One region of the Arthrobacter sp. D5-1 genome, then DNA from elsewhere that is predicted to be linked to it. Evidence: predicted binding sites of a transcription regulator. Region 1 holds the regulator's gene; the other holds the start of a gene.
The links. The regulator LexA, encoded in region 1, represses DNA repair genes until DNA is damaged. The targets are predictions, from matches to a motif close to TCGAACANNTGTTCGA.
Positions count from the first base shown of each region.

Region 2: AYX22_RS21460 (shikimate dehydrogenase) is a predicted target of LexA. The motif match lies at 5,692-5,707, and genes of this name have one in related genera.

Region 1 covers NZ_CP014571.1:1,846,839-1,857,356, forward strand. Annotated here, with positions in the region: gene miaB (tRNA (N6-isopentenyl adenosine(37)-C2)-methylthiotransferase MiaB) at 1-768, shown strand, start outside; gene miaA (tRNA (adenosine(37)-N6)-dimethylallyltransferase MiaA) at 787-1,713, shown strand; gene dapF (diaminopimelate epimerase) at 1,751-2,719, shown strand; gene AYX22_RS08475 (methyltransferase) at 2,700-3,314, opposite strand; gene hflX (GTPase HflX) at 3,832-5,394, shown strand; gene AYX22_RS08485 (ATP-dependent DNA helicase) at 5,387-7,447, shown strand; gene lexA (transcriptional repressor LexA) at 7,444-8,187, opposite strand; gene AYX22_RS08495 (LysM peptidoglycan-binding domain-containing protein) at 8,533-8,892, shown strand; gene AYX22_RS08500 (histidinol-phosphate transaminase) at 8,971-10,089, shown strand; gene hisB (imidazoleglycerol-phosphate dehydratase HisB) at 10,136-10,518, shown strand, end outside.
Region 2 covers NZ_CP014571.1:4,628,356-4,638,873, forward strand. Annotated here, with positions in the region: gene AYX22_RS21440 (lyase family protein) at 1-1,293, opposite strand, end outside; gene pcaG (protocatechuate 3,4-dioxygenase subunit alpha) at 1,290-1,880, opposite strand; gene pcaH (protocatechuate 3,4-dioxygenase subunit beta) at 1,885-2,763, opposite strand; gene AYX22_RS21455 (sugar phosphate isomerase/epimerase and 4-hydroxyphenylpyruvate domain-containing protein) at 2,817-4,691, opposite strand; gene AYX22_RS21460 (shikimate dehydrogenase) at 4,691-5,596, opposite strand; gene AYX22_RS21465 (IclR family transcriptional regulator) at 5,800-6,570, opposite strand; gene AYX22_RS21470 (MFS transporter) at 6,776-8,113, shown strand; gene AYX22_RS21475 (FG-GAP-like repeat-containing protein) at 8,249-10,518, opposite strand, start outside.

The DNA of each region.
Region 1 (10,518 bases):
GCCTTTACCGATGACGTCATCGAGGCCATGGCTGAGACGCCCAACATCATGCCGCAATTGCACATGCCCTTGCAGTCCGGCTCAGACAAAATCCTCAAAGACATGCGGCGTTCCTACCGATCCAGCCGGTTCCTCGGAATTTTGGACAAGGTTCGCGATCGGATTCCCAACGCAGCCATCACCACGGACATTATTGTCGGGTTCCCAGACGAAACTGAAGAGGATTTCCAGGCGACCCTGGATGTCGTGGAGAAGTCCCGTTTCGCCTCAGCCTTCACCTTCCAATACTCCAAACGGCCCGGCACGCCGGCCGCCGAGTTGCCTGACCAGCTTCCGAAAGCGGTGGTGCAGGAGCGTTTCGAAAGGCTGACAGCCCTCCAGGACCGCATTGCCGCTGAGGAGAACGCCAAACAGCTGGGCAGGACGGTTGAAGTGCTGGTGACGGCCCAGTCAGGGCGTAAAGCCGAGGAAACCCACCGCTTATCCGGTCGGTCCAAGGATCAGCGCCTGGTGCACTTCTCCGTGCCGTCCGGCGCAGATACTCCCCGTCCCGGTGACTTTGTGACGGTCACCATCACGGAGGCTGCTGCTTTCCACCTTGTGGCGGATCCGGCCACCGCTGGCGACTATGTGCTGCGCCGGTCCCGTGCCGGCGATGCCTGGGATCGTTCCCAAGCTGAGTCCTGCGGCGTCCCTGCTCCGGGTTCGGGCTCGACCAAGGCCGGGGTGTCCCTGGGCATGCCGTCCTTGCCGGCTCGCCGCGCCTGACGTCGGACCAGGAACCCTGTGCCTACCTACACCAAGGACGCTTCCCTGCCCGTCATTGCAGTGGTTGGCCCCACTGGTTCCGGCAAGTCGGACCTGGGTGTCAACCTTGCCCTCGCCCTGAACGGTGAGGTCATCAACGCGGATGCCCTGCAGTTCTATCGCGGGATGGACATCGGAACAGCCAAGATCAGCGAGGAAGAGCGCAAGGGCGTTCCCCATCACTTGCTGGACACCATGGATGTCACCCAGGAGGCAAGTGTTGCGGACTTCCAGGCGGACTGCCGTAGAGCCATTGGGGAAATCCGTTCACGCGGAAAACGCCCTATCCTGGTGGGGGGATCCGGTCTGTACGTCCGCGCCGCGCTGGACGTCCTGGAGTTCCCCGGCACCGACCCAGTCATCCGTAAGGCCCTGGAAGAAGAGTATGACGCGCACGGCCTCGCGCCGCTGCGAACCCGTCTTGAGTACGTCGATCCCGTGTCGGCAGCCCGTGTAGGTGACGCGCGGCGGGTGATCCGGGCCCTTGAAGTGCACCAGCTCACCGGGCGGCCTTTCAGTTCGTTCATGCCGCAACGCGAGTACTTTCAGCCGGCAGTGCAGATCGGGCTGTCAGTGGACCGTGAGGTGCTGAGGGAACGGTTGGCCCTGAGGGTCCATCGGATGGTGGAGGCTGGTCTGCTTGAGGAGGTTGAACGGCTTGATGCTGCGGGGCTCAGGGAGGGCAAGACCGCGTCCCGTGCCTTGGGGTACGCGCAGTTCCTGAGGGTCCTGGACCGTCAAGCCGATGTTGCTGCCGCGTCAGAGGAAACCATCGTGGCTACCAGGCAGTTCGCCAGGCGTCAGCTCACCTGGTTCAGGGCTGACCCCCGGATCACCTGGCTTGACTGGCAGGATACCGACCTCGTGGCCAAGGCCGTCGCCACCGCTTCGAGCCGGCCGGCCTGATTTCTGGCCAAACCAGCGTGGAAGGTAGCCTAGTGGCATGGATGAAACCCCTGCAGTTCCCGCCCAGCAGTCCACAGCTGCCGGTGCTACCGTGACCGCCTCAAGCCTTGCTGGGCTGACGTTTTCCAAGGGCCATGGAACGGGCAACGACTTCGTCCTGATTGCCGACCCCGGCGATGCCCACGAGATCACCCCGGAGCAGGTTGCCCAATTATGCGACCGCCATGTAGGCATTGGAGGAGACGGTCTTATCCGCGCTGTCCCGTCGCGGTTCCTTCCGGAGGGTCGGGACCTTCTGGAGCAGGACCCGGACGCCGAGTGGTTCATGGATTACCGCAACGGCGATGGTTCCCTCTCGGAGATGTGCGGTAACGGCGTCCGCGTCTTCGTGCACTTCTTGATTGCGGAAAAACTGGTGGATCTTGGCCCGGGCGAAACCCTGACCATCGGCACCCGTGGCGGGGTCAAGAAAGTGGTCCGTACGGCCAACGGGTATGCCGTGGACATGGGCCCATGGGAGTTCATCTTCCCCAAGGAAGCCACCACCAAGGCAATGGACGCATTGGTCAGCGCTGACGGTCTGGAAGTAGCCCGTCCGGGCCTCTCAGTCAGCATGGGCAACCCCCACACTGTGGTTGCTTTGGCCGAACTCAAGGAGCTGTCGGCCACGCAATTGTTCAAGGCGCCGGTGGTCGATCCCAAGCCTGTCAACGGGACCAACGTTGAATTCGTTGTTCCGGCCGAACCGTTGGTTGAAGACGGCGTCGGCACCATCACCATGCGTGTCCATGAGCGCGGCGTGGGGGAGACCCAATCATGCGGCACAGGAGCCTGCGCGGCCGCCGTCGCCATCCGTCATTGGGCCGGCAACACCGCGCCGAACGATTGGCACGTTAAGGTGCCGGGCGGCGTCGTGGGTGTTAAGTTCTTCCCCGGTGCAGGTGGCCGCGAACATGTAGAGCTCAGCGGCCCGGCCGTGATCGTGGCTACTGGGACGCTTTCCTGACCCGGATGATCCTGAAGGACTTGGACGTGCTCTCCCGGCCCACCGTGTAGCTCTTGTCCAGCTCGCCGGCGAGCCACCGCTGGAGGGAGTCCGAGCCAAGGTTCTTTTGAACCACCAACCAGGCGTTTCCTCCCGGGGCCAGGCGCGGCAGCCACGTCAGCAGCAGGGTGTGCAGCTCGTCCTTGCCGATGCGGATAGGCGGGTTGGACCAGATGGTGTCGAACTCGACGGCGGCGTCTACCTCGTGCGGCAGGCTCGCCGTCACGTTGTCCAGACCCAGGGCAGCCGCGTTCTCATTGGTCAACGTGACACACCGCTCATTGACGTCCACGGCGTGCACCTTGGCGTGGGGGGCCATCAGCCCCAGCGTCAAGGCAATAGGACCCCAGCCGCAGCCGATGTCCAACAAGTTTCCCTGGGGTGAAGGCGGCGGAACTTCGGAGAAGAGTATGGCAGTGCCCTTGTCCACTCCGTCGGGACTGAAGATGCCGGAGGAGGTCTGCAAGTGGCGTGTGGCTCCAGCGAGTTCCACCGTGAGTGGCTTTCGGGTGAATGGTCCGGCCGGTTGGGCGGTGAAATAGTGTGCAGACTCCATAATTTGCCAGATTAGTTGGCTATCGGCGCCATGGGAAACTGCCCGCCCGAAGAGCTGGCTTGACATTGGATGATAGTGTGAAACGCATGTTCTTGATCTTCGAGTAAAAAGCCGCCACCCGCCTGAGCACTCAGGCGTCACTCGGCACCGCCCGCGATGCAGCCCGGTCCCTGGCAGTTCTGCCAAGCCCCGGTCTTTCCGCCAGGCAGGTCCCACCGGCACATCCGTTGACCCGCGTTCCCCGTCACGGATGTCTTGAAGATCACACTCCAGCCCAGCCCTCTGAACCGTCAGCATCCTGTGCGGTCCAGGTAAGCCGGCAGTGCAATCTCCAGATAGCCAGGAACCTCGACGCGGATCCCACCACGCCAGATCACAGCAGCCGCCGCCCACTCCACGGGCGGCCGTTCAGCACAGGAGGCCCTCTTTGGCCCATGCCCGTCAGCCCAGCGCGAATAGCGCCCCATTGAACAGCAAACAGCACTATTCTGGAATAGCCGAACAGTCTAAGGAGACCATGACCACCCAGAAGCATTCCGGATCCGATTCCGACGCCCAGGACATGAGTCCTGAACAAATCCAGGCCGTCATCGACCGGATTCTTTCCAAGGACGTACCTGCGCAAGCATCCGATAACGACGATGCCGGTGGTGTGTTCGGCAAGGCACAGGCCATTTCCACACTTGACCAGGAACACAGCATCTACGACGGCGACCAGGAAGACCTGGCCGAGCGTCGTGCACTGCGCCGTACGGCTGGCTTGTCCACGGAACTCGAAGACGTCACCGAGGTTGAATACCGGCAGCTGCGCCTTGAGCGCGTTGTCCTGGCCGGCCTCTGGACCGAGGGGACACTGGCCGACGCTGAAAATTCACTCCGCGAGCTCGCTGCCCTGGCAGAGACTGCCGGTTCGGAAGTCCTTGACGGTTTGGTGCAGCGGCGAACGAAGCCGGACCCAGGGACCTTCCTGGGGTCGGGCAAGGCCCAGGAGCTCAAGGACATCGTTGCCGCCACCGGTGCGGACACCGTAGTGGTGGATACCGAGTTGGCTCCTTCCCAACGCCGTGGCCTTGAGGACATTGTCAAGGTCAAGGTAGTAGACCGCACCACGCTGATCCTGGACATCTTCGCCCAGCACGCCAAGAGCCGTGAAGGCAAAGCCCAGGTTGAGCTTGCGCAGCTCGAGTACCTGCTCCCGCGCCTTCGTGGTTGGGGCGACTCCATGTCACGCCAGGCCGGTGGCCAGGTGGGTGGGGCTGGTGCCGGCATGGGTTCGCGTGGTCCTGGTGAAACCAAGATCGAACTGGACCGTCGTCGCATCCGCACCCGCATGGCCAAGCTTCGCCGTGAGATCGCCGCGATGAAGCCGGCGCGCGAGACCAAGCGCGCCAACCGCCGTCGTAATGCCGTTCCTTCCGTCGCAATCGCCGGATACACGAACGCCGGCAAGTCATCGCTCCTGAACCGCCTCACCGACGCTGGTGTGCTGGTGGAGAACGCCCTGTTCGCCACCTTGGATCCCACCGTCCGTAAAGCCCAAACGCCGGATGGCATCGGCTACACGTTGGCGGACACTGTGGGGTTTGTCCGTTCGTTGCCGACCCAGCTGATTGAAGCCTTCCGCTCCACCTTGGAAGAAGTGGCGGACGCAGACCTGATCCTGCACGTAGTGGACGCCTCGCATCCTGATCCCGAAGGCCAGATTGCTGCTGTCCGGGAGGTCTTCACAGAGGTGGATGCCCGCAAGGTGCCCGAGATCATCGTCCTGAACAAGGTTGATGTCGCGGATCCCTTCGTCGTTGAGCGCCTGAAGCAGAAGGAACCGCGTCATGCGGTTGTTTCTACACGCACTGGCCAAGGCATCGCCGAACTGCTGGAAGACATCAGCCGGTCCATTCCCCGCCCGGGGGTGCGCCTGGAGCTTCTCATTCCCTACGACCGCGGCGAAATGATCAGCAAGCTCCACAGCTCCGACTCGGAAATCCTCACCCTCGAGCACGAGGAAAACGGGACCCGTGTTGTTGTCATGGTCCGCGAAGGACTGGCAGCCGAACTGGAGCCGTTCGTCACCAATGGTTGAGAAGGTGGCGGCGGACGCCGTCGAGTCGTTGGGGGAGAAGACCACCCTCGAGTTGTTGGACCGGGCTGTTGCCGGCATGGGCGGTCAAAGCCGTACCGGGCAGCACGAGATGGCCAAGCATGTCACCAGGGCCATCGAGACCGGGGAGCACCTGCTGGTCCAGGCGGGAACGGGAACAGGTAAGTCCTTGGCGTACCTGATTCCATTGATCGCGCATTCGATGGACAGCGACAAACCGACTTTGGTGTCCACCGCCACCTTGGCACTCCAAACACAGATTGTTGGCCGCGACCTTCCCCGGCTGTTGGAGACCATCAACCCGGCCCTTGAACGCCCCGTCAACGTGGCGCTCGTCAAGGGCAGGGCCAACTACGTCTGCCGGCAAAAACTCGAAGGCGGGTTCCCCAGTGAGGAACCGTCCGAGGGTCAGCTGTTCTCCCTGGGCGAGGACACCAGTGTCCCGCACTTTGCGGCGTCCATGGGGGGACCGCAATCACAGCTGGGCAAGGAAGTGGTCCGGCTTCGCGAATGGGCCGAAAAGACCACTACCGGCGACCGTGACGAACTCATGCCCGGCGTCACGGACCGGGCTTGGCGGCAAGTCTCCGTGACGTCCATGGAGTGCCTCGGCGCGCAGAAGTGTCCCCTCGCCGAGGAGTGCTTCAGTGAGTTGGCCCGGTCCCGCGCAGGCGAAGCCGACGTCGTTGTCACCAACCATGCCATGCTGGCCGTCAGCGCCTTCGAGGGGCTGGCTGTGCTGCCCGAATACGACGTCGTGGTAGTGGATGAGGCCCATGAACTGCAGGACCGGGTGACGGGCGCGGTGTCAGGCCAGTTGTCCGTGGCCATGGTCCATGCGGCGGCGTCGAGCGCGCGCAAGCACACGGCCATCACGGTGGATGCCCTCAACGCGGCCGCCGATCGTTTGGATATGGCCATAGCGGGCGTGCCCAATGGTCTTCTGCCCAGTGGGCTCAATGACGAACAGCTCGACTGTTTGGACCAACTGAGGGAAGCCACACGCGCAGCATTGTCGGATTCGAAGACGGATTCTTCCAACGCGGTCGACGGCGGCAGGCAGCTGGCGCGTTCACGGCTCATGCTCATTCTGGAGCTGTGCGAGCGGATGCTCGCGGCCAAGGAGAACCGGGAAGTGGTGTGGTTTTCCCGCAACAGTACGTTCGATCCCCAGCAGGGATACTCGCAACCCGACGAGACCGCTCCGGCCCTGATCAACATTGCGCCCCTGAGTGTGGCGGGACGCCTGCGCGAAGGTCTCTTTGCCGGTCACACAGTGGTGCTGACTTCAGCTACCCTGGCCATCGGCTCGGCTTTCGAACCGGCTGCAGGTGGCCTTGGACTGATTGGCGATGGAGCGCCAAGCTGGACCGGGATCGATGTTGGCTCGCCCTTCGATTACCCCAAGCAGGGTGTGCTTTACGTGGCCAAGCACTTGCCCAAGCCTGGCCGTGGAACTTCGCCCGAGGCCCTGGATGAGTTGGAAGACCTCATCCGCGCTTCCGGTGGGGGAGCGCTGTGTCTTTTCTCGTCGCGGCGGGCGGCTGAGGAAGCCGCCGATGCCATGAGGCTTCGTCTCGACGTCAGTATTCTCTGTCAGGGTGAATCCACCATGGCCGCATTGGTGAAGCAGTTCGCCGACGAGCCCGATACCTGCCTCTTCGGCACGATGTCGCTGTGGCAGGGTGTGGATGTCCCCGGTGGTTCGTGCCGCCTTGTGGTCATAGACCGAATCCCGTTCCCGCGTCCGGATGACCCGTTGATGACTGCCCGCTCTCGTGCCGTGGCACAGTCGGGTGGAAACGGATTCATGGCCGTGTCAGCGACCCACGCCGCCATTCGTCTGGCCCAGGGGGCAGGCCGGCTCATCCGTTCCACCGGGGACAAAGGGGTTGTAGCGGTCCTGGACTCCCGGCTCTCAACAGAGCGCTATGGGGGCTTCCTCAGGGCAGCCCTGCCGCCGTTCTGGGCGACGACGGACCGAACCGTGGTTCGGGGCGTCCTGGAGCGTCTGGGCCCGGCCAAAGCCTCCTAGAGGGAACGCAGGACCGACACGACCTTGCCCATGATGGTGGCTTGGTCGCCGAGGATGGGTTCGTACTGGGTGTTCTGCGGAAGAAGCCAGGTGTGCCCATCGCGCTGGCGGAAGGTTTTGACGGTTGCTTCGTCGTCCAGCAGTGCTGCCACGATGTCTCCGTTGATGGCGTCGTTCTGCCGGCGGACAACTACCCAGTCGCCGTCGCAGATCGCGGCATCGATCATCGAGTCGCCGGCCACCTTCAGCATGAAGAGTTCGCCGTGCCCTACGAGTTGCCGGGGCAGGGCAAGCACGTCCTCCACGGTCTGGTCAGCAAGGATGGGGCCGCCGGCAGCGATCCGACCAACCAGCGGGACCATGGCAGTATCGCTGGCGCTGGCAAGCTCTGTGACGGCAAAGCCACCCGTGCTGCGGAGCGTAGTGGGTGCTTCCACTCCCGGAATGGTTCCGCCATCGAGGGTCAACGGCATGAGGACTTCCATGGCCCGGGGACGTTTGGGATCGCGGCGGAGATATCCAAGCTTCTCCAGCTGGGAGAGCTGGTGCGTCACGCTCGACAGGCTTGCCAGGCCCACGGTGTCTCCAATTTCGCGCATGCTGGGCGGATAACCGTTGTCATTGACGGACCGCTGGATGGTTTCCAGGATCTTCTTCTGACGGACAGTCAGGCTCTTGGGACTCTTTTGAGGCTGCTGGCTCCGCAGGGGTGCCCCGCCGCCGGTGGCTTTCGCTGCCATGTTCGCCAATGCCTTTCCATTCCGCCCGGAGTGAGCCCGGGGTCGTCGGGTCTACAAAAAATGTCAGACCCTCCTGTTCCACTGAAACAGTGCTGTTTCTTCACTCAAACGTAGGGCAGCCACAGGCGTTTATCAAACATTTGTTCTAGCGAGTCTCGACACCGTTCGTTGATAAGTGCTAAAAATGTCATAGCAAGGTTCGAATATGTGTTCTATAAACCTGATGCTGACGCCGGCTGTTCGAACGAAGTGTTCGAACTGACGGAGTTGGGCAGGGGAACACACAGAATTGGCAGCCATGTACCGGGACCCGGCGCACGGCAATAGCTCAGAAGGGCTCAGCTCATGTCCGCAATCACTACGTTCGCTGATTTCCGCACCACCCAGGCGCCTGCGCGTCTGCGCCTGACCCGACGGGGACGGATGGTCTTCTTCGGTATCCCGGCGATGCTGCTGGTGGCTGCGCTGCTGAGCCTGGCTGGATTTATCACGTCACCGGCCAAGGCTTCGGATTCCCAGGCGCAACTCCAACCGCCCGTCGCTGTCACTGTTACGGTTCAGCCGGGACAATCGCTGTGGGGCATCGCCGGAGCCGCTGCTCCTGAGCGGGATCCCCGCGACGTGATTGCGGAGATCATCCAGCTCAATGACCTCCGTGGCGGCCGTATCCAGCCGGGTCAGCAACTGTTCGTGCCCGCAAATTAGTACGTTGCATGCCCGCATGAGCCGGCCACCCGGCGTCACAGTTAGTCGGCAGTCCCGGCGGCCCCTTAAACTGTGGTGGTGAGTGACCAGCTTGAGCGACTTAACCGACTACCCCTTCGGACCAACCTGCGTGGACTGAGCCCTTACGGTGCTCCGCAGCTTGACGTCCCCATTTTGCTCAACGTCAACGAAAACACCCATGGCGTCCCGGCTGATGTGCAGGCAGCCATCACAGAAGCTGTTGCTGCTGCGGCCACGGGGCTCAACCGCTACCCGGACCGGGAGTTCACGGAACTTCGCCAGGCGCTGGCCGACTACCTTGGTCACAATCTTTCCCCGGACAACATCTGGGCAGCCAATGGCTCCAATGAGGTTCTGCAGCAGATCCTCCAAGCATTTGGCGGACCCGGCCGGAAAGCACTGGGATTCCCGCCCACGTATTCCATGTACCCGTTGCTGGCCAGCGGCACGGATACCGAATACGTCCGCGGAGTCAGGGCTGACGACTACGGCCTCGATGCTGCCTCCGCCGCTGCACAGGTCCGGGAGACAGGTGCCAACATCGTGTTCCTGTGTTCACCCAACAATCCCACGGGAACAGGTCTGGGGCTGGATGTCGTTGAGGCTGTTTATGAGGCAGGCGAAGCCAGCCAGGCAATAGTGATCGTGGACGAGGCTTACCACGAGTTCGCACACGACAATACCCCGAGCGCCCTGACCTTGTTGCCGGGACGCGAGCGTCTGATCGTTTCCCGCACCATGAGCAAGGCCTTTGCCCTTGCCGGTGCCCGACTGGGCTATATGGCTGCTGCTCCCGAGGTCACGGATGCCATCCGGCTGGTCCGGCTTCCGTACCACCTGTCCGCTGTTACCCAGGCAACCGCCCTGGCTGCGCTCAACCACCGGGAGGCCCTCATGGCCGACGTTGAGGACATTAAAGTCCAGCGCGACCGGATTGTGACCGAGCTCCTGCGCATGGGCTTGAAACCTGCGGAGTCGGACTCCAACTATGTCTTCTTCGGCGGACTCAAGGATCCTCACACGATCTGGCAGGGCCTGCTTGACGCCGGCGTGCTGATCCGCGATGTCGGGATTCCCGGCCACCTCAGGGTCACTGCTGGAACCGAACCGGAAACCACGGCCTTCCTCGAGGCGCTGGAAGCGCTGCTGGACGGCGGGGCGTCACAGCCCGCCTAAACTTGTCCATAGACCCAACCCACTCTTCGTGTATAAGGACGTCCCAATGAGCGAAACCGGCGCCACGCCGTCCGCTGCCCGCACCGCGCGCATGGAGCGCACCACCAGCGAATCCTCCGTCCTGGTGGAGATCAACCTGGACGGATCAGGTGTCTCGGACATCAGCACCTCGGTTCCGTTCTACGACCACATGCTGACGGCGCTGTGCAAGCACTCGTTGATTGACATGACCGTGAAGGCCACCGGCGATACCCACATCGACGCCCACCACACCGTTGAAGATGTTGCCATCACCTTTGGCGAGGTGCTGCGGACCGCTTTGGGCAACAAGGCGGGCATCCGCCGCTTCGGCGAAGCCACTGTTCCTCTGGATGAGGCCCTTGCCCACGCTGTGGTGGACGTTTCCGGCCGCCCGTACCTCGTTCACGG
Region 2 (10,518 bases), 2.0 Mb from region 1:
CGAGAGTTGGTCCGCCGGAACGGTTTCGCGCAGCAGTTTGGTGTAAATGCGGGTCTGTTCGGCGGCGGGCGCCTTCAAGGTTTCGTCGACGACGGCCTGCAGCTTCTGCTTTCCTTCCTCACCCAGGAGCGGTGCGACGGCGGCCACCACCCCTTCGCTGAGGAGCAGCGGTCCCGAGATGTCGAGGTTCCGGCGCATTGCGTCGGGGAAGACCCGGAGGCCGTCTGCGAGTTCGCGGAGGTGTCCCGCAGCGCCCATGGCCAGGGCGAGCAACTGGCGCAGGGCCGGCCATTCACTATGCCAGGCGCCGTCCGGCCGCTCGTCGTTGAAAGTTGCAGCCGCGAGATGGAGTTGCGATGCCAGGCCGGGAGCCTGCAACGCCGCACTGCGGATCAGCACCGACAAGACAGGGTTCTGCTTCTGCGGCATGGCCGAGGAAACTCCGCGTCCGGCCGCCAACGGTTCGCCAAGTTCGCCGACTTCCGGGCGGCTCAGGAACAGCAGGTCGGCAGCAATCTTGCCGAAAGAATCGATCAGTGCAGCGAGCCCGTCGCCGAGGGCAGTGATCGCGAGGCGGTTGGTGTGCCACGGGGCGGGGGCGGGTGCGAGGCCCAGTGCGGCGGCCAGTGCATCGGCCAGTGTGAACGGCGTCGCGGCCGATCCGGCAGTCAGCTTGGTACCCGAGGCCAGCGTTCCACCAGCCCCACCAAACTGCACCGGCAACTCCAGGGATTCCAACCGCTCAGCAGCAGCGGCCACGCCCTGGAACCACTGGGCGGCCTTGAGCCCGAAGGTGTACGGAAGCGCATGCTGCGTCAGGCTCCTGCCCACGCACAGCGTGTCCGCATATTGCTCCGCCAAGGTAGCCAGCGCCGTCGTCGTGCCCTTGGCCTCTGCCAGCAACGCCGTAACGGTGCGGCTGGCGAGCAGCATGAGCGCGGAGTCGAGGACGTCCTGGCTGGTCAGCGAGGTGTGGACAGCGGAATTCGCGCCAACGCCGGCGGTATCCAACTCCCGGACCCGGGCCCGCAGATCACCGAGCAAGGGGATGACCGGGTTTCCGCCACCCTGGGCGCGTTCCGCTACCGAAAGAACGTCGTAAGAACCGGCATCGGCGGCTTCGGCCACCACGGCGGCGGATCCTGCGGGAGCCAGTCCCGCCTCCTCAAGGACGGCAGCCCAGGAGGCTTCGACGTCGAGGATTGCCGTGATCACGGCACGGTCGCCCGTCAGCGCCGCCACAGTGGGCGAGGCCGAGACGGGGCTGAGGAGGCCGAAGTCGCCGTTGGTCATGCCTGGTCCGTCGCCAGATCCAGCGAGCCGTCCTGCTGGAAATCCAGGAAGACGGTCTCGTCGCCACCCTGCAGGCGGATGTCCCAGGTGAGGCCACCGTCAGGATCGCGGCGGGCGATGAGCGTCTTGCGGCGCTCCGGGTCCAGGGAGCTCAGCAAAGGATCGTTGGCCAGGGCTTCCTCGTTCTCCGGCAGGTAGACGCGGGTGAAGAGGCGGTTCATGAGGCCACGGGCAAACACGGCCACGGAGATGAACGGTGCTGCGCCGGGTGCCGTAGGGCCGGGGTTGACGGTGGTGAACGTGTAGACGCCGGAGTTGCCCACGGAGCCACGGCCCCACCCGGTGAAGGTGTAGCCGTCGCGGACCAGGGAACCGGTGCGCTGGACGATGTTGCCGTCGGAATCCGGCTGCCAGATTTCCAGGATGGCGTCCGGAATGGCATCACCGGCGCCGTCGTACACGGTGCCTTGGAGGCGGATGCTGCCGGGGCTGCCGGGAGCCAGGAGTTCGTTGTCCTTGTTAAAGGGGAGGGCGTAGCCGTAGAAGGGTCCTACGGTCTGGCCCGGTGTGGGTGCCAGCTTGCTCATGCGCTTACTCCTCGTCCCCGGCGTCGCCGTATGCTTCGTTTTCGGTCCAGGTGCGCTTGGAACCGGTCAGGATGATGTCCCACTTGTAGCCGAGGGCCCACTCGGGGCTGGTGAGCTCGTGGTCGTACTGGGCCACCAGGCGGTCGCGGGCATCCTGGTCCACGATGGACTGGTAGATGGGATCCAGCGGGAAGAGCTGGTCGCCCGGGAAGTACATCTGGGTGACGATCCGCTGGGTGAACTCCGAGCCGAACATGGAGAAGTGGATGTGCGCCGGGCGCCAGGCGTTCAGGTGGTTCTTCCACGGGTAGGCGCCGGGCTTGATGGTGGTGAAGCTGTACGAGCCGTCGTCACCGGTGATGCACCGGCCGACGCCGGTGAAGTTCGGGTCCAGCGGTGCGGGGTGCTGGTCGCGCTTGTGGATGTAGCGGCCTGATGCATTGGCCTGCCAGATCTCCACCAGCTGGCCCGCCACCGGACGGCCATCACCATCGAGTACGCGGCCGGATACGATGATGCGCTCACCCTGCGGTTCGCCGTTGTGCTGGATGGTCAGGTCGGATTCCAGGGCGTGCACGTCCTGGTGTCCGAATGCCGGCGAGTAAAGCTCAATGGTCTCCGGGTCCGCGTGGTGCAGGCTCTTGGTGGGATGGCGCAGGATGCTGCTGCGGTACGGCGCGTAATCCAGCCGCGGCATGGTCTCCGGTCCCTTGCCGTTCTTCAACGCCTCGGCGTAGCGGTCCCCGATGCCCTTGATCTCAGCACTGAGATCCGCTTGGGTTTCCACCTTCTTGGCTGGATGGGCGGCATTTGCGGCGTGTGGCTCAGCGGGCGGCACGAGTTCCTCGGATTCGAGCGCCTGTGCTGTCTGTTCTTGCGGCACGGCCGGCTCCTTTCGGTTGGTGGGTTCTCTTGGGTTTGCGGGGCGGGGCGGGTTTACACCCGGTGGAGCGAGTCGTATTGGACGGCGTGGCGCACCGGGGCGTTGGGCGCCCCGTAGCCGTCGTAATTGCCGCGGCGCTCCACCATTTCGAAGAACACACTGCCCACGGTGGCGGTGTAGAAGTGGAGGAATTCGCCGTTGGTGTCCCGGTCATACAGGAGGTTGAGCTCCTTGAGGGTGGCCAGGAAACCGGGTTCAAGATCGAACCGGGCGTCCAGGTCCTCGTAATAGTTGGCCGGAATCTGCAGGAACTCAAGGCCTCTTCCTTGGGCGGAGCGGGCAGCCGCCACGAGGTCGTCCACGGCGAAGGCGATGTGTTCCTGGTACGTTTTACGGGCTGTTTGAGCCTGCTGCGCGGGCGCCAGGTTCAGGACCAGCCTGATCGCACCGTTGCTGGTCTCCATGACCTGCGAGCGCACCAGGCCATTGGGGCTGGGAACCTCAGCGAACGGCTGTGGTTCCAAAGCCAACGCGCTGGTGTAGAAGAGCACAGCCTCGTCAAAGTGTTGCCACGGCTGGGCCAGGTTGACGTGGTCAATCACTGCGTTCTGTGCGCTGGAGGCGTGCTCCTGGCCTTCGCCGAACTCGTGCGTCCACGCCGCGGTCCCATCCGGGCTGCCCTGGCAGAGGAAGATCTCGGTGGAGTCCGGTGCGGAGATGCCTTGGAAGACCTCCTCGTCCGCCTGGACCTTGCGGGCCACCACGGGAGCCTTGAGCTGCTGGGCGCGAGCGGAGGCAATCACTGGAGAGTCGACGTCGAATCCCAAAGCGGCAATGGCCGGTTCAGCGTTTTGTGCCGCCTGTTCGTTGATGATCACGCGCGCCTGTCCCATGGTCCATAGTTGGACGTCCTTGGTGCGGTGGCGGCCTTCGAACCCGAAGCCGAGCTGGCCCAGGAGCTTCTCCAGCTGCGCGGTGTCGTCAGCCTTGACCTCGGCGAAGTTGAAGCCGGCGGGTTCGTTCACCTTGGGCAGCGTGGCAAGTTCCATGGGATAACGACGGCGGGACGCGCTTTCGTTGCCGGCGGCTTCGGTTCCCGCGGGGCTGCTTGCCAGCCACTGGGCGCTCTGCTCCTCCAGCCAGATCAACGAACGCATGGCGTCAACGGCGGTGCGATCCGTGTCGGACTGCCGGAAGACGTCATTAAAGACTTCCAAGGAGACCGGCCCCGTGTAGCCGGCCCGGACGACGTGGCCCATGAACTTTGCGAGCTCGAACTGCCCTTCGCCCGGGAACACGCGGTAGTGGCGGCTCCAGGAGAGGACGTCCATGGAGAGCTTGGGGGCATCGGCAACCTGGACGAAGAAGATCTTCTCCGCGTTGATGTCCTCGATGGGCGCGGTGTCCCAGTCACGGGAGAGGATGTGGAAGGAGTCCAGGCAGGTGCCCAGGTTGGGGTGGTTCACCATCTCCACCAGGCGGTAGGCGTGCTCGTAGTCGTTGACATACTTGCCCCAGGCCAGCGCTTCGTAAGCAACGTTGACGCCGTGGGCCCCCGCAAGTTCGGCGAGTTCGGCCAGCTGCCCGGCCCTCAGCGCGTCATCGTCGATGGTTGCCGTGGCGACGTTGGAGCAGACCAGGATGGTGTCCATGCCCAGGCGTTCCATCAGGTTGAACTTGGCCTCGGCGCGCTTAAGGTTGGCCTTCAGCAAGTCCGGAGTGACGCCGTCGAAATCCCGGAACGGCTGGTACAAATCCAAGCCCAACCCGAGATCCGCCGCCATTTTCCGGACTTCTTCCGGACTGTGCGGCGAGGTCACAAGGTCCTGCTCGAAGATCTCGATTCCGTCGAAGCCAGCAATGGCGCAGGCCTGCATCTTCTCTTTCAAAGTGCCGGACAGGCAGACGGTGGCGATTCCTGTGCGCATCAGCGGCCTGCCTTCGCGAGTGCCGGGGCTGCTGCATCCTCGGCGGCGATCAGCTCCAGGAAGTGTGCGCGCATGCGGTCGCGGTCGGCATCCCGTCCGGTGATGAGCCTGAAGGCGTCGGACGCCTGGCCGACCGCCATCCGGCCGCCGTCGAGGACGTCGCAGCCCTTGGCGCGCGCTTCGCGGACCAGCTGGGTTTCGATGGGGCGGTAGACGATGTCCGCCACCCAGTGGCGAGGTTCCAGGAGATCGATGTCCAGCGGCAGGCCGGGGTGGGCGGCCATTCCGACCGGCGTGCAGTGCACCAGGCCGTCGGCAAGGGGCATGATCTGCGGGAGTTCGTCGGTGCTCCGCGGCGTGACGGTGGCTTCGGGGAAGAGCCCGCCGAGCTCTGCGGCACGTTCCGCAGCACGCGCAGGATCCATGTCCACGAGGTCCAGCGTGCCGACGCCGGCTGTGAGGAGCGCGTAGGCCACGGCCGAGCCGGCGCCGCCTGCGCCCAGCTGGACCACGCGGTCCAGCGTCGCCCCGGGCAGCCCGTCGGCGAGCGCCGAGCCGAAGCCGGAGAAGTCGGTGTTGTGGCCAATAAGCCGACCGTCCCGAATCAAGACTGTATTGACGGCACCCAGGCGACGGGCGTCGTCGGAAATTTCATCAAGGTGCTCTAGCACCAGCTGCTTGCACGGGTGCGTGATGTTGAGGCCGTTGAAGCCCATGCGCTGGGCGGCAGTCAGGAGATCCCCGACGGCGGTGGCCGGCAACTCGAGTTCCAGCAGGTCGATGGGGCGGTACAGCAAGCGAAGGCCCTGCACATCGGCTTCGCGTTCGTGCATGGGCGGCGTGAGCGAAGGCATGACGCCTTCGCCTATGAGGCCCACCAGAACGGACTCGGCTCGGTTGCTCATCCTAAAGCTCCTTTGACTTCAGCACCGCGGGATTCGGCGCCTTTTGGGGGCGCCGCCTGACCGGGTGTTCTTAGATTACTACAAGTGTTCATATTCCGCACGCATGTTCTTATCGCGAACATTTGCGAAGGGCACTCCCAACCAGGTAACAGATAACGCTCCACTGGGGGCTCATAGCGACAGTTGCTGTCACCTGGTTGGGATTAGCGCTGGGGCAGGCGGGCCGCGAGTTCAGCCGCAGCCTCCTGCAGGGTGGGCACGTGGGCGATCAGCTCCTCCATGGTCATACGAAACACCGGCACGGCGACGGCCACCGAGGCGAAGGCGTGACCCTGCGAATTGAGGACGGGAACAGCGACGGCGCGCATGCCGATCTCATTCTCTTCGTCCATCACGGCGTAGCCCTGCCGCCGGACTTGCTCGATCTCCTCACGAAACGTGTCGCGATCGGTGATGGAATGCTGGGTGAGCGGATCCAGGGGGAGCTCCTCCAAGAGCCGCTTGCGCTCAATCTCATCCTCGAACGCCACGATCGCCTTGCCCACCGAAGTTGTATGGAGCGCCCCGAGATGGCCAGGGTCACTGGTGACGCGGAAGGTCTTGGGGCCGTCCACCTTGTTGACCGTCAGATGGTGGTTGCCATCGCGAACGGAGAGGATGGTGGCCTCATGCGTGCGATCGGTAACCCGCTGCAGGACGGGCAGCGCAGTTGCGGCGAACCCATGGTGGTTCGATACCCGCTGACCGAGCTGGAAGACGCGCAAGCCCAAGTGATATCGGCGCCCGTCGGGCTCGTAATCCACAAAGCCATCGCGCGTCAGCGAGCCCAGCAGGCGGTATGTGGTGCTGAACGGCAGCCCGGCACTCCTCGCAAGATCCGCCGCACTGGCGCCGCGCGGCTCATCGCCCAGTAGTACCAACAAGCTCAGCGCCTTGCCGACCATGTCTGTCTTTGTGTCTTCTTTCACACTCATAGCTCGATGCTCTCACATAGTGAGAGCTATTTCTAGATGGTGGTGACTTCTCTTGACAAGTGACCCCACTCACAGCCACTATTGCTGTATTGCACAAGTAACTCTCACCATGTGGTTACTTGTCTGGGATTGACCGGCCGCACCTCGCTTGGGTCTCCCCACGAAAGCCAGATCCGCGACATCGTCGTCACAGAAGGAACCACCCATGAGCCAAACAATGCCGTCAGCGACGCCAGGCACTGAAACCGCCGCCGGAACCCCCAAGAAAGCCGCGCTTGCCAGCTTCCTGGGCAGCGCCGTCGAGTACTACGACTTCTTCATCTTCGGCTCGGCCGCGGCCCTGATCTTCCCGCACGTGTTCTTCCCGTCCGCCGATGCCAACGCGGCCATCATGTCCTTCGCGACGTTCGGCTTCGCTTATGTTGCCCGCCCCGTGGGCGCGGTGATCCTGGGCCACTTCGGTGACAGGATCGGCCGGCAGAAGGTGCTCATGTTCACCTTGGTCCTGATGGGTGCAGCTACCTTTGTGATCGGCTGTCTCCCCGACTTCAAGACCATCGGCTGGTGGGCGCCCGTCCTGCTGGTTCTGGCCCGTCTTTGCCAGGGCCTCTCGGCCGCCGGCGAGCAGGCTGGCGCCTCGTCCATGACGCTGGAGCACGCTCCGGACAACCGCCGCTCGTTCTTCACCTCGTGGACCCTCACCGGCACCCAGGGCGGCCAGATCCTGGCAGCGCTGGTCTTCATTCCTGTGGTGGCCCTGCCGGACGACATCAAGTACGGCATCGGCTGGCGTATTCCGTTCTGGTTGAGCGCTGTCGTGGTTCTGGTGGCGTTCTTTATCCGCCGCACGCTGCACGAGCCCCCGGCATTCGCAGAAGCCAAGAAGAACAACGAAATCTCCAAGCTCCCTGTTGCCGACCTGCTCCGCCTGCACTGGCGCGATGTCCTGCGCGTCGTCTGCTGCGCCTTCATCGCCGCAGTGAGCACCGTGTTCGGAACGCTCGCCATCAAGTACGCCCAGGACGTCGCCGGGGTCAACAGCACCATCACCCTGTGGCTCGTAGTTGTAGCCAACATCGTGGCCCTCGGAACACAGCCCCTGTTCGGCATGCTTTCGGACAGGATCGGCCGCAAGCCCGTCTTCATCTACGGCGCCCTTGCCAGCGCCGTCATGACCCCGGTCTTCCTGCTCACCCTGGAATCGGGCAATGTGCCGCTGATGTTCCTGGTGTCCGTGGTGTTCTTCTCCTTCGGGTACGCCGCTGCCAACGCAGTATGGCCGTCCTTCTACGGTGAAATGTTCAGCACCAAGGTCCGCTTCTCCGGCCTGGCTATCGGCACCCAGCTCGGCTTCCTCATGGCAGGGTTCGCCCCGGCAATCGTGACTGCACTGGGCGGAACCAAGCCCGGCGGGTGGGTGCAGATCTCCATCTTCACCGCCGTGATCTGCGTGATCGCAGCCGTCTCAGCCATGACGGCCCGCGAATCAGCCAAGACCCCAACTGCGGAGCTCGGCCTGCCCAAGCAAGCCCAGCACGCCTAAGCCCGACGCTTCTTCCCAGTGAGCTGGGACCAAGGCAGCGAAAACCCGGACTGTCACGAGACATTCCGGGTTTTTGCTTGCCCTAAACCTGAGGGCTTATGGCAACGGGGAAGGAGCCGCCAGACCTCGCCGATGCTACCGCGGGTCCACCGCCACCGGCTTGAACTTTCCCGTGCCCGTCCCGGAGTAAAGCAGCAGCGTTCCGTCGCCGGCTACACCAACCAGGGTCGGATCGCCTGTGCCCGTGAAAGCGTTGCCGAGGGCAGCGAAGGAGGTGAACATGTTCCATCCAGAGCCCAGGTACTGCCGTGCGAGGAACCCTCCGCTGCCGTTGCCCGGGTAAAGCCACAGCGCCCCGTCCGTCCCCCGGGCAAGGACATCTTCCCGACCGTCACCGTTGAAGTCGCTGCCCTGCATCACCGCGTTGAAGATATTCCACCCGGTACCGACCTGCTTCCATGGCTGGAATCCCCCGGCCCCATTTCCGGGGTAAAGCCATAAGGTTCCATCCGCGGCGCGCGCCAGGATGTCAGCCTTTCCATCACCGGAGAAGTCGCCCGGCGCCAGCATCTGCGTGAAGCCCTGCCAGCCAGTGCCGATCTGTTTGCGGGCAAGGAACTGGCCCTTCCCGTCGGTCGGGTACAGCCACAGCGTCCCATCGGAGGCCCTGGCCACAAGATCCGGGTGCTTGTCACCATCGAAATCGCCCACACTCAAAACTGACGTGAAGACGTTCCAGCCCGTCCCCACCTGCACGCGCGGCAAGAAACCACCCGAACCGTTGCCAGGGTAGAGCCACAGGATGCCATTGGTGCCGCGGGCCAAAATGTCAGCGACAGCATCGCCGTCGAAATCCCCCGCCTCCCACACCTGGCTGAACTGGTTCCAACCGGTTCCAATCGCCAAGCGGTCCGCGAAGCCGGTTCCGTCACCGGGATAAAGGGTCATGCGTGAACCGACGCCGAGGACGTCGGCTTTGCCGTCTCCGGTAAATTCCTGCCCGCCGACGATGTCGCCCGCCAGGTTCCACCCAGTCCCGACGGCGGTACGCGGCAGGAGGCTGCCCTTGCCGTCGCCGGGGTAGACGTAGAGGGTGCCGTCCGACGAACGGGCCAGGAGTCCTGCTATACCGCCCCCGAACGTTCCCGCCGCCGAAAGACTGGTGAACGCATCCCAGCCCTGGCCGATCTGCCGCTGGGCCAGGAAGCCTCCGGAGCCGTTTCCGGGATAGAGCCACAGCCGGCCATCGGTTCCGCTTGCCACCAGGTCTGCCCGGCCATCGCCGTTGAAGTCACCAGGAGCCACCAACTGGGTGAAGCCCTGCCAGCCAATACCTACCTGCAGGCGTGGCAGGAACCCGCCCTTGCCGTTGCCCGGGTAGAGCCACAGAGCGCCGTCGCTGCTGCGCGCCAGAATGTCAGCGAAGCCGTCACCGTTGAAATCGGAGGTGCCCAGTACAGCGTTGAAAATATCCCAGCCACTGCCAATTCGCACGGGCTCTTCAAGGCGGTTTCCGGGCAGCCCTGCATAGAGCAGAAGCGAACCGTCCGCTTCGCGGGAAATGACGTCGGCAAGCTTGTCGCCGTCGAAATCGCCGGCGGAAAAGCTCATCCGCGTCTTCAGTTTGGTGTCAGCGTTGATGGTCACCGTGGCCGACGTGGCGCTGACCGAGTTGATGGTCACCCTGGTGCCCGTATAGGTGGTGAAAGTGCTGCCTGCCTGCCAGGCATGGTTCTGGCTGTACCAACCATTAAAAGGGGTGGTGTCCGGCATAAGAATCAGTGACGAGGCGATGGTGGCACCGCCGCGCTGGACGATTTTGACGCCCTTGTTGCCGCCCGAGAGGTAGCTGTCGTAAGCACCCACAGGCTGCCGGAGTTCCAGGTAGTAGACCTCCCGGCTGACGGGATCCGTGAACTTGATGGCGCGCTGGGCCTCTGTGCCGCCCCAGGGCTTCAGGGTGTAACTCTTGACTCCCGTGGCCACGCCGGTATCGCGGATTTCGTCGCCTCGACCGAGGCCTCCGTAGTCCCAAAACGTGGAGCTGATGACCGGCGAGTTCCACTGCGCAGCGCCCATGATGTCTGTGGTGTCGCCGTATTCGCGGATGTAGCAGGACGGGTCCGTGAACTGGCCATTGCTGTTGACGCCGACGTCGGATGCCCCGCTGCGGCACTGCAGGGCATCAGCGTGCATCATGCCAATGACGTGCCCGAACTCATGGCTCATCACGTTATTGGAGAAGTTGCTGATCTGCGGCATCAAGACGCGGCCACTGTAACTGCCGCTGCTGTAGCCGGCGCCGAGAGCGTTCCCGGACAGGGTGGTGGTGGGAATGTAGATCACCAGCGCCGTGTACGGGCTCGCGGACCAGTTCAGTTCGCTGGTGATGGTGGAGATGATGG